DNA from 2 places in the Fictibacillus sp. Mic-4 genome. Region 1 is predicted to be linked to the other one. Evidence: a T-box and tRNA genes for the amino acid it is inferred to sense, from the RefSeq annotation. Region 1 holds a T-box; the other holds one or more tRNA genes.
What was found. The T-box of region 1 lies ahead of WD019_RS19220 (valine--tRNA ligase). A T-box ahead of a tRNA ligase gene usually reads a tRNA of that ligase, here a tRNA-Val.

Region 1 (7,086 bases):
AAGCGTTCAGAAAAATTGTAATGTGTTTTCTCAATCATATTTTGAAATTAATGGTCATAAACCTGTAATGTATGATATTTGTCTGAAAGGAGGAGAAGGGCGTGAATCAATCGAAGCTGCGTTTCTCCATTGAAGAATCGGTCTGGTTGAAGAAAGGACAGGAAGTGGCTGAAGTGCTTTCGATGTCACTTGAACCTGATATCGCCATTACAGAAGAAAACGACCATGTATACATTAAGGGAGCTTTAAAGCTTGTCGGGGAATATCGTCCATATGCTCAAGCCATTCCACCGGTAGATTTTGAAGCGGGATCGTTGCGGGAACAAGTATCCTACCGTTCATTGACGCAATTAACAATGAAAGATGATGGCATTGCTGAACTTGAACACCGTTTTCCCGTAGATATTACGATTCCTGCATCAAGAGTAACCGATTCGAGAGAAGTTTATGTTGCTGTTGAATCTTTTGATTATGAATTGCCAAACCCGACCTGTCTCGAACTGTCTGCGGCAATTTCCATTTCCGGCATTTATGAAGAAAATGTCGTAAATCAAACGGAAGAAGAGGACCCGACTAACGATGATGAAGCTCTTTATGGATACGAAGAAGAGGTGCCGGTTAATGAACCTGTAGAAATGGAAGAAGTAGAAGAGGAAGCAGAAGAGGTACCGATTGCGTCCCCACATCGGGAAGACGAGCAAATGTTCAGCACGTTTCAATTTGAAGCGAAAAAGTTCTATGACGATTTCCCGGTCGAACCGCTTACTCCGAGTTTTTTAGAACCGCTGGAAATTCCTGAGCGACCAAGAGAGACGACCGTTGAGTTTAAAGCGATGGAAGAACCCGCACGGCAAGACCAAACGGATGAATCGGTAAGCACTGAAACTTGGAGTACGCTTAAATCAATCGCTTCTGAATCGAAAAACGAATTAGAAGTACAAAACGAATTACCGTCGGAACCAAGGCCCGAAGAAATTGAAGTGGAAGAACAAGAAACTGCAATTCAGGAATCGATGGCTCATGAAGTAGAAGTAGATGAAGAAGTAGAAGTAGAAGAAAGCGTACCAGAAGCGGTAGAAGTTTCAGGCATGGTTGAAATTGAGGAAGAACCACCCGCGCAATATTCGGAACTTGCAGAAGACATTGAAGTACAAGAAATAGAGGAGAAAGAGCATGGAGCGGCCGGAAGAGATGAAAATGCACTTTATTTAACGAAAATGCTATCTGGAGGAAATGAAGAAAAATTTGCGAAAGTGAAAATGTACATTATCCAACGGGGAGATTCGTTAGATAGTGTTTGTGACAAATATGATATCACTTTGAATACATTATTACGCGTCAATCGAATTAAACAAGAAGAGGTTACGGAAGGACAAATTATTTACATTCCTGTAGCTCAAACCCGTTAGGATAACAGGTGATGACAATGGCCATTTTGGAACAAATCGCCGAGCATTATCAATTGGATCATGCCGAATGGAAAGAAGAAAATAAAGTCATTTCAACAAATTTAGGGGATAAGCAAGTAAGGTTTTGGGCGGAGGAACAACTTTTAAATTGGCATATCGAATGGCGGGATGAAGTTGCACTTGGAATGAACGTTGCCACGGATCGAATGTTACGCACAGCCAACCAGAATCCGTGGATCGCATCGGGAACTACGTATATTACGCTGCATGACCATGTGACAACGACTGTTCCGTGTGCGGGGTATGAGGAAAATTGGGGGCAATTGATCGGAGGGCTATTACAGACCGGCATAAAATTACACGATAAATATAAAGAAATAGCAGTTAAGAATGATTATTCGTTTAAAAAGTGTCTCGAGAGGTTGAGGAAGTATAAAGAAGAAGGGGCATCTTTTGAAAGTGTGAAAAAGTGTCTGCTTGAAGCGGATAAACGGCAAAAAAGAGCGCTTGAACTGACAGAAACCTTTAGAGGAATTCCCTTACCACTACTTGATCGATTGGATGGGCGGAAGGGAAAAGAAATATTTAATTTATTTTTTTATGAAGGGGGAACGGCTCGTCCGGAGCTCGGATATAGATCGTTACGCATTTTTTTAATAAAATGGCTGAACAACTCGAGCCCTTACTCGTTAAAGAAGCTGTTAACATGCATTAATGACCATTTCTCGTTAGAAACGGAACATGGCTTTTTGCTTCTTGCTGAAATATTAGCTCCGATAGAATTGTATGAATGTTTAGACCGGCTTCAAGAAAGCGAACTGTCCGAAATGATGACGATTCTGCGAAATTTTGAACAAGACTGGGAACGAAATCGGGTATTGCTGCACCATTATACGGATTGGCTGGATGAAAAAAGAAGGAAGGTGGCCCTATGAGTTTTCCAAATGAGGTTCAAAACTATGGGCCAATTCTTTTTCAATATGATCTTTATCCTGAAAGAATTGAGGCCGTTGGAAAAGTAAAGAAAGTTATTACGAAACGTGGAACATTTGCCTTAAAAGAAACAAAAATGAACGAAGAAGAACGCCGTTGGTTTACGCATGTCATTCAGCGGTTATCAGAAATTGGCTATCATCGAATGGTTCCCCTGTACCCTACGAAATATGGGGATTACACGGTTCAGTATGGAAATAATGTGTATTATTTAATGCCATGGTTTTCGGGAACACCGCGCACAAGTTTAAGCAGGGAAGATGATCTTATTGGAGAGATCGCGAAAATACATGTACTGACATTAAAAGAACAAGACTTTTCACCGGAAGTCGTGGAACAGTCATACCACTATTTAATGAATCGGTGGGAAGGGCGTCAGCTGGAAATGGAACGTTTTGCTGAAGAAGCAGAACGGAAATTGTATATGTCCCCATTCGAACTAACGTATTTAAGCCATTTTCACGAGATGATGAGGATGGCGGAAGAAGCGAAGCAGCGGTTAGGCGAATGGTATAATACATGTCAAAGTGAAAAGAGATATCGAAGTGTGCTTTGTAATGGCAAGGTGTCAAGAAATCATGTCCTTTTCAGTCATCATGGGGAAGTGCATTTATTAAACTTTGAAAAAGCCGTCCTCGATACACCGGTAAGGGACCTGGCCATTTTCTTTCGGAAAGCCGTTCATAGTCCTACCTGGAAGATTGAAGATGGAATGCGGTATTTCGGAATTTATCAGGCAAGACTGCCTTTGTTAGATGAAGAAAAAAGCCTTCTAGTCAGTTATTTAAGTTTTCCTGAGCCTTTATTTCATTCGGTTGATATGTATTTAAATAATAGAGGTAGGTTTACTCAACTTGAAATGGTTCATCGATTGGAGCGAAGAATTTCCGCTTTAAAACGTATTACCGAACTGTGCGGCTTTATTTTAATGCCGCCACCGCCTCCAGAGAACGAGGCCAATCCAAACGAACAGACGAATCAAAATCCCATATAGGGCAACCTATATGGGATCCTTTAATTTGCCGAGAAAAAAGTCATGTGCCTCCTTACAGCACATGACTTTTTAAAAAACTTCAAGCGTAAAGCATAAATGAAGGACCAACAAGATTAGTATGAGAAAAAAGTCGACCGCGGATGGGAAGATAATGGTTCTGATCAATTGAAAGACGATGAGCGGGATTGTAAATTGGGCTACAACATCTCGAATGTTTTGCAGCCAGTTCGGCATTCGATATTTCCGAAAAGCTCTCCTTGCCATCGATACCCCTCTTTTCATGTTGAATCGATCCAGGAATCTAGGTTAATACCCATTTTATGCACGATTATTTCAATGGTGAACAAAATCGAGGCACCATTTTTCCCTTAGAAGAATAGTATAATTGTTACAATCGATGGATAAGCTATTGACGATAAGTAGGGAAGAAAGTTAAAATATCTTTAAGTTTAATATAAAGGTATGCGAAGAAAGGGAAGAGTACATGTCCGGCCTTTAAGAGAGGGAAATCAGCAGCTGAGAGATTTCCTAAGTGTTCCGGTATTGGAAGGTCGCCCTGGAGCAGCTTCTTTGAAAATTTTTAAATGTGTTCACTTTTGTGAGACATCGGAAAGTAGAAGAAGCCGGGAAAACCGTTATCAAATCGAGTGTGCACTTAGCTGGTTTCGTGTTAGGGACCAAACTCCAATCCTCACATCTAACCTCTAAGCTGCAAACAAAGGTGGTACCGCGAAAATAACTTCTTTCGTCCTTTGAGGGCGGAGGGAGTTTTTTATTTGTACAATTTTTAAGGAGTAGATGAAGATGCCGACAGAGAAAAAGGAAATTTCGATGCCTACGAAATATGACCCGAAGCAGGCAGAAGCCAATTGGTATCAATTTTGGCTTGATGGGAAATTTTTTGAAGCGACAGGTGATGAGCAAAAGGAACCCTATACGATCGTTATTCCGCCGCCAAACGTTACTGGAAAATTGCATTTAGGGCATGCATGGGATACAACGCTTCAAGATATTTTATCTCGCGCAAAGCGAATGCAAGGCTATGACGTACTATGGCTTCCGGGAATGGACCATGCCGGAATTGCTACACAGGCAAAGGTAGAAGGGAAACTTCGTGAACAGGGAATTTCCCGCTATGATTTAGGGCGTGAAAAGTTTCTTGAAAAGTCATGGGAATGGAAAGAAGAATATGCTGATTTTATCCGTAAGCAATGGGCAAAATTAGGGCTCTCCCTCGACTATTCCCGTGAACGTTTCACTCTTGATGAAGGGTTGTCTAAAGCGGTTCGTGAAGTTTTCGTTACCCTTTATGAAAAAGGCCTTATTTACCGCGGGGAATATATCATTAACTGGGATCCAGAAACGAAAACGGCGTTATCCGACATCGAGGTTATTTATCAAGATGTTCAAGGTGCTTTTTATCATATGCGCTATCCGCTTGCTGACGGCTCCGGTTCGATTGAAATTGCGACAACACGTCCGGAAACGATGCTTGGTGATACTGCGATCGCCGTCCACCCGGATGATGAACGCTACAAGCATTTAATCGGGAAAAAAGCGATCTTGCCAATCGTTGGCCGTGAGATCGAAATTATTGGAGACGACTATGTCGATATGGAGTTCGGTTCCGGGGCGGTAAAAATTACTCCGGCACATGATCCGAACGACTTTGAGATCGGAAACCGCCATAACCTTGAGCGCATTTTAGTCATGGATGAATCCGGAAAAATGAACGAAAATGCGGGTAAATACCAGGGAATGGATCGCTTTGAATGCCGCAAGCAAATCGTAAAAGATCTTCAAGAATTGGGTGTTCTCTTTAAAATTGAAGAACATATGCATTCCGTCGGCCATTCTGAACGAAGCGGGGCAGTTGTTGAACCGTATCTTTCGACGCAATGGTTTGTTAAAATGAAGCCGCTCGCCGAAAAAGCGATTGAACTGCAAAAATCCGAAAACAAAGTTAACTTTGTTCCGGAACGATTCGAGAAAACGTACTTGCGCTGGATTGAAAATATTCGCGATTGGTGCATTTCCCGGCAGCTCTGGTGGGGCCACAGAATTCCTGCCTGGTACCATAAAGAAACAGGTGAAATTTACGTTGGTCGCGAACAGCCGAAAGACATTGAAAACTGGGAGCAGGATACAGATGTTTTGGATACGTGGTTCTCATCCGCGCTATGGCCTTTTTCAACGATGGGCTGGCCTGATCAAGCCTCCGAAGACTTTAAACGTTATTATCCAACCAATGTACTCGTAACCGGTTACGATATTATTTTCTTCTGGGTAGCGCGCATGATATTCCAGGGGATAGAGTTTACAGGTGAACGGCCATTTAAAGATGTATTAATCCATGGATTAGTTCGCGACTCGGAAGGAAGAAAGATGAGCAAGTCGCTCGGCAATGGTGTCGATCCGATGGATGTCATTGAAAAATACGGTGCCGATGCATTAAGGTTCTTCTTATCTACCGGAAGCTCGCCGGGGAACGATCTTCGCTTCTACTGGGAAAAAATTGAATCAACATGGAACTTCGCGAATAAGATCTGGAACGCTTCCCGTTTTGCGCTTATGAATATGGACGGAATGAAGGCGGAGGAAATCGATTTAACCGGAGATTTATCATTAGCGGACAAATGGATTTTAACCCGATTCAATGAAACGGTTGCCGATGTTACACGTTTAATCGATGCTTATGAATTCGGCGAGGTTGGCCGTCTGCTTTATAACTTTATTTGGGATGACCTTTGTGATTGGTACATCGAAATGGCGAAGCTACCACTATATGGGGAAGATGAGGCGGCGAAGAAATCGACTCGCTCGGTTTTAGCTTATGTTCTTGATCACACATTGCGATTGCTTCATCCGTTCATGCCGTTTATTACAGAGGAAATCTGGCAGCACTTGCCGCATGAAGGTAAATCCATCACGGTCAGCAGCTGGCCGAAACACCGGGAAGACTTGCATTTCCCTGAAGCGGCGAAAGAGATGAGTCTTATTACCGAACTCATCCGTTCGATCCGCAACATTCGCGCTGAAATGAATGTAGCCCCAAGCAAGCCGATTGAAATGCAGCTTAAGCCAAAAAGTGAAGAAGTATTAAAGGCGCTTCGTGCGAACCGGAACTACATCGAACGTTTCTGTAACCCGAGTTCGCTTGTGATCGCAACCGAATTATCGGCTCCAGACAAATCGATGAGCGCCGTTCTTACGGGGGTTGAAATGTATTTGCCATTAGAAGGCTTAATTAACATTGAGGAAGAAATTAAACGTTTAGAAAAAGAATTGGAAAAATACAACAAAGAGGTCGAGCGTGTTCAAAAGAAATTAAGCAATGAAGGATTCATAAAGAAAGCGCCTGAAAAAGTGATTGAAGAAGAGCGTGCAAAAGAAAAAGATTACCTCGAAAAACGTGCGAACGTTGAAGCAAGAATTCAAGAATTAAAAGGATAATGGATGTAAGGACGGGTTCTTCGTAAAAGGATTCGTCCTTCTACTCGTTCAAAAAGACCAGCGGAATAGTAAGAGAGGAAGGTTTTTAATGAACACTTTTGAAGAAGCACTAAATTGGGTTCACGGATTGTTGACATTTGGAATCAAACCAGGATTGAAACGAATGGAATGGATGCTTGAACGTCTCAATCATCCTGAACGGCACATTAAAACAATCCATGTGGCCGGAACGAACGG
Region 2 (7,086 bases), on a different contig from region 1:
GGGTATAAGCCCAAAAATGCCGATTTATCCTACCGCGGTGAAGTCACGATGTATCAAGCTGTAGCAAAATCGTTAAATGTGCCGGCTGTCTGGCTGTTAAATAAAATCGGCCTTGATAAAGGTTATGAGAAAGTAAAAGAATTTGGCATCCCAGTAACAGAAAAAGACCGTAACTTAAGCCTGGCATTAGGTGGATTATATGAAGGAACTTCCCCGCTTAAAATGGCACAAGCATACAGTGCTTTTGCCAATAACGGAAAAATGGAAGAGGCTCATGCGATTGTCGCGATTAAAGACCGCGACGGCAAAATTATTGAAAAATGGGAAAAGAATGAGACAAAAGTCATGAAACCAAAAACGGCTCAACTTATGACGTACTTACTTCAAGGTGTAATTAAAGAAGGAACTGGCGTTAATGCAAATATTCCAGGCATGGACATCGCTGGAAAAACAGGTTCCACTCAAGTGGAAAATGGGGACATCCGCGGAACGAAGGACCACTGGTTTGTTGGATATACACCAAACATTGTCGGGGCATTCTGGCTCGGCTACGACAACCCTGACAAAAAGCAAAATTATTTAACATCGTCCAGTACACAAACCCTTCCGCCATTGTTTAAGGAAATTTTACGTGAAGCAAACGTTCCGGAAAACACAAGTGATTTTAAATTGCCGCTAGCGGAAAAAGAATTGAAAAAACATCCGAAAAAGCAATCCGCATGGGATTCGTTCGTGGATTGGCTATTTTAAACGACAGGCTGCTGCTCATTTTTTTATGACGGCAGCCTGTTTTTAATAGATTCTGTGCGTTTTCATTACCGACAAACGTATAATTTTGAAAAAGATAGACTAATAACGTAGTACTTTGTCCTCCCATGATACATAACATGTAGCATCAGGTGTTTATATATCTTTATGAGGAGGAACCATTTGTGAATAAAAGAATGTCAAAAAATATTCTTCATCCTTTAGTTGGTTGCAATGTAAAAATTAATCTCGGCGGCCCAGAATCTAAAAAAGGGACATTAATGTGCTGTAAAGACGATCACTGCGTCCTGTTAAGTGAAGACGGTGATGTATTATACTACCAGCATGAGCATATAAAGAGCGTCACAAAACATTCTCAAGATTACTCTGGATACGATAACGGCACTTCCTATATCGACTGCGATTCTTTCCACACGATATGCAAAAATATGAAATATAAATGGGTTAAAATTAACCGCGGTGGCCCTGAAAGCGTTGAAGGTGTCATAACACACATTCATGATGATCACCTGGTTCTTGTTGTTAAAGAAGAAGTCATTTATGTGCCAATTTACCACATCCAAAGCTTAAATGAAATCGAGAAAAAAGATGATGATAAATCCAGCGGCAAGTCTAGCGGCAACGGAAGAAGCAGCAATAAAGGAAGCGGCAATCGAAGAAGTGGCGGCGGACGCAGCGGTAATCGAAGAAGCGACGGCAGACGCAGCGGTAATCGAAGAAGTGACGGCAGACGTACAGGCAACAGAAGAAGTGATAGCAGGCGCACAGGTGAAAGGCGAAGCGACGGCGGACGTAGAAGAAGTTTCTCAGAAGTTCATGAAGCTGTCAAAAAAGCTCACGTATCCGGTACACATCGATATATGTTTAGAGATCCGGAAGAAAGCAGCTCAAAGCGATCAATGCGTTCATGGGGAGGCAAAAACGACCCAAGTAAAGCATGGATCACGAGAATGTGCTAGTACTCATATAAACCAGGTTGTAAGAAGGGCATCTTATCATCATTTTAAAATTTAACCGCAAAGGAGCCCTTCTTACAGCTACATTTTCCAAGTCAATGGATACAAGGTGGGATTACGATAGATTTAAATCCATACATGTTTTGTAAACAGGAGAATAAAAGACTAAGCTGACACCTTATACCGCGAATCAAACCCTATATGGATTAAGGAACCAGGACCTTCCTCTAAAGCCACCCAATGTTTCGCTTGCCGCACTCTTGAAGAACAATTAAGAAAGTTCATCGATCAACTCATCGTCCTCGACCCTGGCAGTGATAGCCGCAAAATCGGCAAACTCGAAAAAATAATTGGCAACTCTATTGAATTGACACTGGCTCGAGGCGAAACGGTCATTCTTAATTTACACCATATTAAGTCAATTCACATTCCTTAATGGCAGAACTCCATCATTTGGCGATGGAGTTTTACGTTTTAATCCAATTCTAATAAATGCTGTTTCAAATATCGATTTCGCTGTTTAATATACTGTGAAATGACATGCCGCTCTTTTTCAAAACGGCCTGAATATTTGCCTTTATACGGGTCTTGATCGACATATGGCCGTAATTGATCGTACATCATATTTATCACTGGCATTAATTGTTCTAAGGTAAATTGATGATTTAAAATTTTTCTCATCAACATTTTATATTGTTTTCGGAAAGCCGGAACGTCCAGGATTCTTGCGGTTAGCGTATTATAGCCTTCGATCGGGATATAATCATAGGCTAACATCCGGCCGTGGATATCCCTTCCCCATGTTGCGTCATAATCCCATGGAATAAGCTCAAACAACCCTGTTTCTCTCGGATAATACAAAGCGTAATTATGAATAAACCCGTCAAAATTTTGTGTGCAAACAACGCCGGCCAACCAGCGCAAATATTTGTCCACATTCACATGCTTAATGATTTCCTTGCCGAATTGGGCTTGCGGCACTGTATTGATTTTATAGATGAATTGCTTTAGTTTTTCATCATCTTCTTTTGTACCGTATTTCCGGCTATAGCCCGAATCGAAGGAGTCCTTTACATCGTTATCGATAGGGCTAATGAGGGAAAAGTTCGCATCATCATTCTCAGCGTAATAAATCGCCCCATCCGGCAAACCTTTTTGTTTTAAGAAATAGCGGTCGACGGATTCCAGCCGCAAGTATATCCCCTGAAATTCATCATTGATCTCGAGAAGGATATGATTGGCTTCAGGCGCCAGACAGCCAATCATCTGGAAGAAATGAAAGGATAGTTTATTTCGAATAAAGGAGTGGTCGATGTATTCCGCATTCAAATGAAATTCTTTTTCCCCTGAAAACATATCCGGCTTTACATATGTGCACTGATAAGATTTTTTAGGCAGTTTTCGAATATGGGCTCCACGATAACTGATCATAATTTTCATTTTGTCGATTCGGCTGTTGCTGATCGATAAATTAGCGGGAACTGGCCGGTCAGACGATACATCTTTATTTAACGCTTTAACATTCTTCTCTTCAATACGAATCGAATACAACGGAAGTTTTCTTTTTGATTGCATCCTATCTTTCCTTTTTTGTTTTCATATATATGCTGCCATTCTATTCAATACGACACCGATAATACAGTCCAATGCATTACAACGTGCCTTTTTTCACAAAATACCTTCAAGGAGGACTACTAAAATGAAAAACATCAAAAATCAATACTCACCGGCTCAAGGTAATGGTTATTCTGGTGAAAATAAAATTTCCAGAAACCGTATTCCGGCAAAAGTGGAGAAAGCCTTTGAAGAACGTGCCGCTATTGAAGGTGACGGAATCGCTGCAAAACGTCCACAATAATGAGGAAGAGCGGAATCGGCTACGCGACGATTCTGAGCATTTCTTTTGGTCCCAACTATTTCATTTTTTGCATATACTGGCATAAGACCATTTTGAAAGGGAGAGAAAAAATGAACGATTCCGTTGTTCGACAATGGTTTTCCCCGGCTTTCCCATTTCCGATCTCCCCCACTCCCCCGACGGTAGCAGATTGGTGGCTGTGGAGCACCGGTTTTCCGATGGAGCCATTATATTTAACATACGAAGAGCTCAAAGCGATGATCGGAGCATCACCGCATGCTGCCCCTATGTCATTTCCCGGACAGGATCCACAATTCCCGCCAATTGCAAGGAACGGTTCTGAAGTTGCGGATGTTGGACGCGAGTAGGAAGGAAGACACGATGGTTTTTACGAAGAACGGATACGGAAGCAACGAATTGCCTTCGGACAATAATTACTCTAGTTTAGACAATACATTCAGCAAATTGGAAATAAAATACGGTGTTCGGACAATAATTTGGGTAGTTTGGAAAATAGAACACAGAGTTTGGACAATACATTCGTTAGTTTAGAAAATAAAACTCGTATTTTTGGGTTTTCTGAAACGATAGAAACGTTTAAAAGTGGTTCTCAGCCTAATATAAAAGAAATGGAAGACTGAATTTTCGTTTTGCTAAATAAAAAGCACTTTGCTTTAAGCAAAGTGCTATAATAGGAATGAGCCGTACTGGGTTCGAACCAGTGACCTCCACCCTGTCAAGGTGGCATTCTCCCGCTGAACTAACGGCTCATGATTAACTATGTATTCTTTTGTATCGGACAAGTTTTATTATATATGGCTTAATGAATTTTTGCAAGAGTTTTTTATAAAAAAATTAAACCCCAACTGCCCAACCCTGATAGGATCAGGCAGCTCACGCTTTTTAGCCGATTTTCTCTTCCTGATCATGCTTGCGTATTTCCTCTAAAGACAGCCTTTCTTCCTTATCCCTGAGCCGGTGAGCTAATCTACTCGACGCATTTGCCGCAATGCTTCCAACTAAATCATCTAAAAACGTATGCACTCTATTGGTTGTTTTCGTATCAAGGCTGCGAATGATTCCGGTCTTATATTTATCGAGATAACCAAACGTAGTCACCGCTATGCTTCCATAGCCAAAGACGGCGCCTAAGGCGATCGTTTCATCCACGCCAAAAAGCCCTTCATCTGTTTCAATTATGGATTGCAGCGGCTCTGAAAGCTTCCTTTCTTCGGCAAGTTTGTCAAGCTCAATGCCGACCAATAAGGCATGTTGGATTTCTCGTTTCATCAGAACAGCCTCAACGCTTTCAATACATTCTTCCATCGTCAAATTCGGTGAAAACGGCGCCTGCATTTCATAAACAATTTCGGCAATATCCGTTACTTTCACACCACGCTCAGCTAATAATGTTCTTGCAGCAATTTCTACTTCACGACTAGAAATACGCTTTCTCATCTAACTCACCTCTATATCAGTATTTTCGACGGATGGTGCTATTTTTTCCATTATAGCATTTATGATACAATGAAACGGCAAACAACACTCGACTTTTGACAATTGGGGGATTTGAATGGCTACCATAAATGGCGAAATAAAAGAACAAATGATCTACAGCAATACATTAAAAGAAGAAATCCGGCTGTTGATCTACTATCCTGAAAACTATTCTCCTTTATATAAATATCCTGTACTTATTGCCCAGGACGGCCAGGATTATTTTCGACTCGGGAAGCTTGCGAGCACGGCAGATGAACTCATTCGCCAAAAAGAAATTGAGGAATTAATCATCGTTGCAGTTGATCATAATCGCGGCAAAGATCGTCCAGCCAAATACCACCCTGAAGGGGAGAAACATGAAAGCTATTTGCGGTTTCTCGCTTTTGAACTCGTTCCATTCATCAATGAACATTTCGCTACGTATTTGCTTGGAGCCGGATTTGGCTTAATGGGCGACTCCCTTGGCGGCTATGTTGCTCTTAAAGCCGGACTTCTCTTCCCGAGAACGTTTGGCAAATTAATTTTACAATCACCTTTTATTGACAATGACATCATACATATGGCCGAGACTGCGAACACGTTGGATCTACTTACGATTTATCATTCGATTGGCGATGAGGAGCATCAGTTTAAAAGCCCCGCGGGAGGCATTAAAGATTTTTTAACACCGAACAGAACATTACATTCTGTCCTTTCTAATAAGCAGCTTGAGTATCGCTATACTGAATTTAACGGTAATCATCTTTGGGCAAACTGGCAGAAAGACCTTTATCCCGCGTTAAAATTTTGTTACGGATTATAGCCAAACTGGGAAACTGTAGGAATATTTGCTATACTAATAAAAAGCAGCAGCAGTATTTATGAACTTCGTAGCGATTTTTGCCCACTATAAAGTCGCCGCTCGCTTTTAGCATAATGCAAAGGAGGAAATTATATGAGATATGGTATCGTTATTTTCCCATCAAAAGAGCTGCAAGAAAAAGTGAATTCTTATCGAAAACGTTATGACCCGCACTATGCATGGATTGCTGCACATATTACGCTAAAGGAAAGCTTTGATGCATCTGACTCAGAAATTGATAATATCGTTGACTACATCGAAAGAATCACCAAAAATGTTCCTCCATTTGAAATTACGATTGAAAAGGTTGGTTCCTTCCATCCCGTAAACAATGTTATTTATTTAAAAGTGAACGATGGGCATGATTTACGTGCATTGCATGATGCCTTTTATTCAGGCCCACTAGAAAATGAAGAGCGCTATAATTTTGTGCCTCATTTAACATTGGCTCAAAAATTATCCGATATTGAACATGCGGATGTGTTGGAACGCTTAAAAATGCTCGATATCAGGCACCAGGAAGTAGTTGAAAGCATCCATTTGCTAAGAAAGTCCGAAAAAGGCAACTGGTTACCTTATCGAGAGTTTAAGCTGGGAGGAAAGTAACCATGAAATTTTCCATTGTAACAACATCTGATAGCGCTTACAAAGATGCGCTCGAAGTCCGGAAAGAAGTTTTCGTACAAGAGCAAAATGTGCCTGAAGAACTTGAAATTGATGAACGTGAAGCGGAGTCTCTCCATTTTGTCCTTTATGATGAGGATAAACCCGTTGGCGCTGCAAGGCTGCGCCCTATAGATGACGGCGCTAAAGTAGAGCGTGTCTGCATTCTTAAGTCATACCGAAATAAAAATCTCGGTGCGTTAATGATGAGGCACATGGAGCAGGTCGCAGTGAAAAACCAATATCCTGCACTTCTATTATATGCACAAGTACAGGCAAAAGATTTTTACAAAAAATTGGGATATGATCTCATCTCAGAAGAAACCTTTCTTGATGCGGATATACCCCATGTTGCCATGAAAAAAGTATTAGGAACATCTTGAATGATGTTTCTAATACTTTTTTTCAATCATCCTGTTCAAAAAGGAGGACAAACAGGACGGAGGAGTTCACGGCGGCGCAGCTTTGAGTAGCGGAACGTATACATTTAATACGTGAGC

Region 2: it has a tRNA-Val gene. The T-box ahead of WD019_RS19220 (valine--tRNA ligase) is inferred to sense a tRNA for this amino acid. The anticodon was not compared.

What each region holds. Positions count from the first base shown of each region.
Region 1 is NZ_JBBHZM010000045.1:160-7,245, forward strand. It holds gene spoVID (stage VI sporulation protein D) at 102-1,409, shown strand; gene WD019_RS19205 (hypothetical protein) at 1,427-2,344, shown strand; gene ysxE (spore coat protein YsxE) at 2,341-3,396, shown strand; gene WD019_RS19215 (hypothetical protein) at 3,466-3,660, opposite strand; T-box leader at 3,855-4,152, shown strand; gene WD019_RS19220 (valine--tRNA ligase) at 4,201-6,849, shown strand; gene WD019_RS19225 (bifunctional folylpolyglutamate synthase/dihydrofolate synthase) at 6,938-7,086, shown strand, end outside.
Region 2 is NZ_JBBHZM010000001.1:147,141-154,226, reverse strand. It holds gene WD019_RS00790 (transglycosylase domain-containing protein) at 1-750, shown strand, start outside; gene WD019_RS00785 (hypothetical protein) at 933-1,727, shown strand; gene WD019_RS00780 (CotH kinase family protein) at 2,199-3,299, opposite strand; gene WD019_RS00775 (hypothetical protein) at 3,424-3,582, shown strand; gene WD019_RS00770 (hypothetical protein) at 3,693-3,950, shown strand; tRNA gene WD019_RS00765 (tRNA-Val) at 4,281-4,352, opposite strand; gene WD019_RS00760 (phosphatidylglycerophosphatase A family protein) at 4,486-5,040, opposite strand; gene WD019_RS00755 (alpha/beta hydrolase) at 5,156-5,884, shown strand; gene WD019_RS00750 (2'-5' RNA ligase family protein) at 6,017-6,529, shown strand; gene WD019_RS00745 (GNAT family N-acetyltransferase) at 6,532-6,969, shown strand.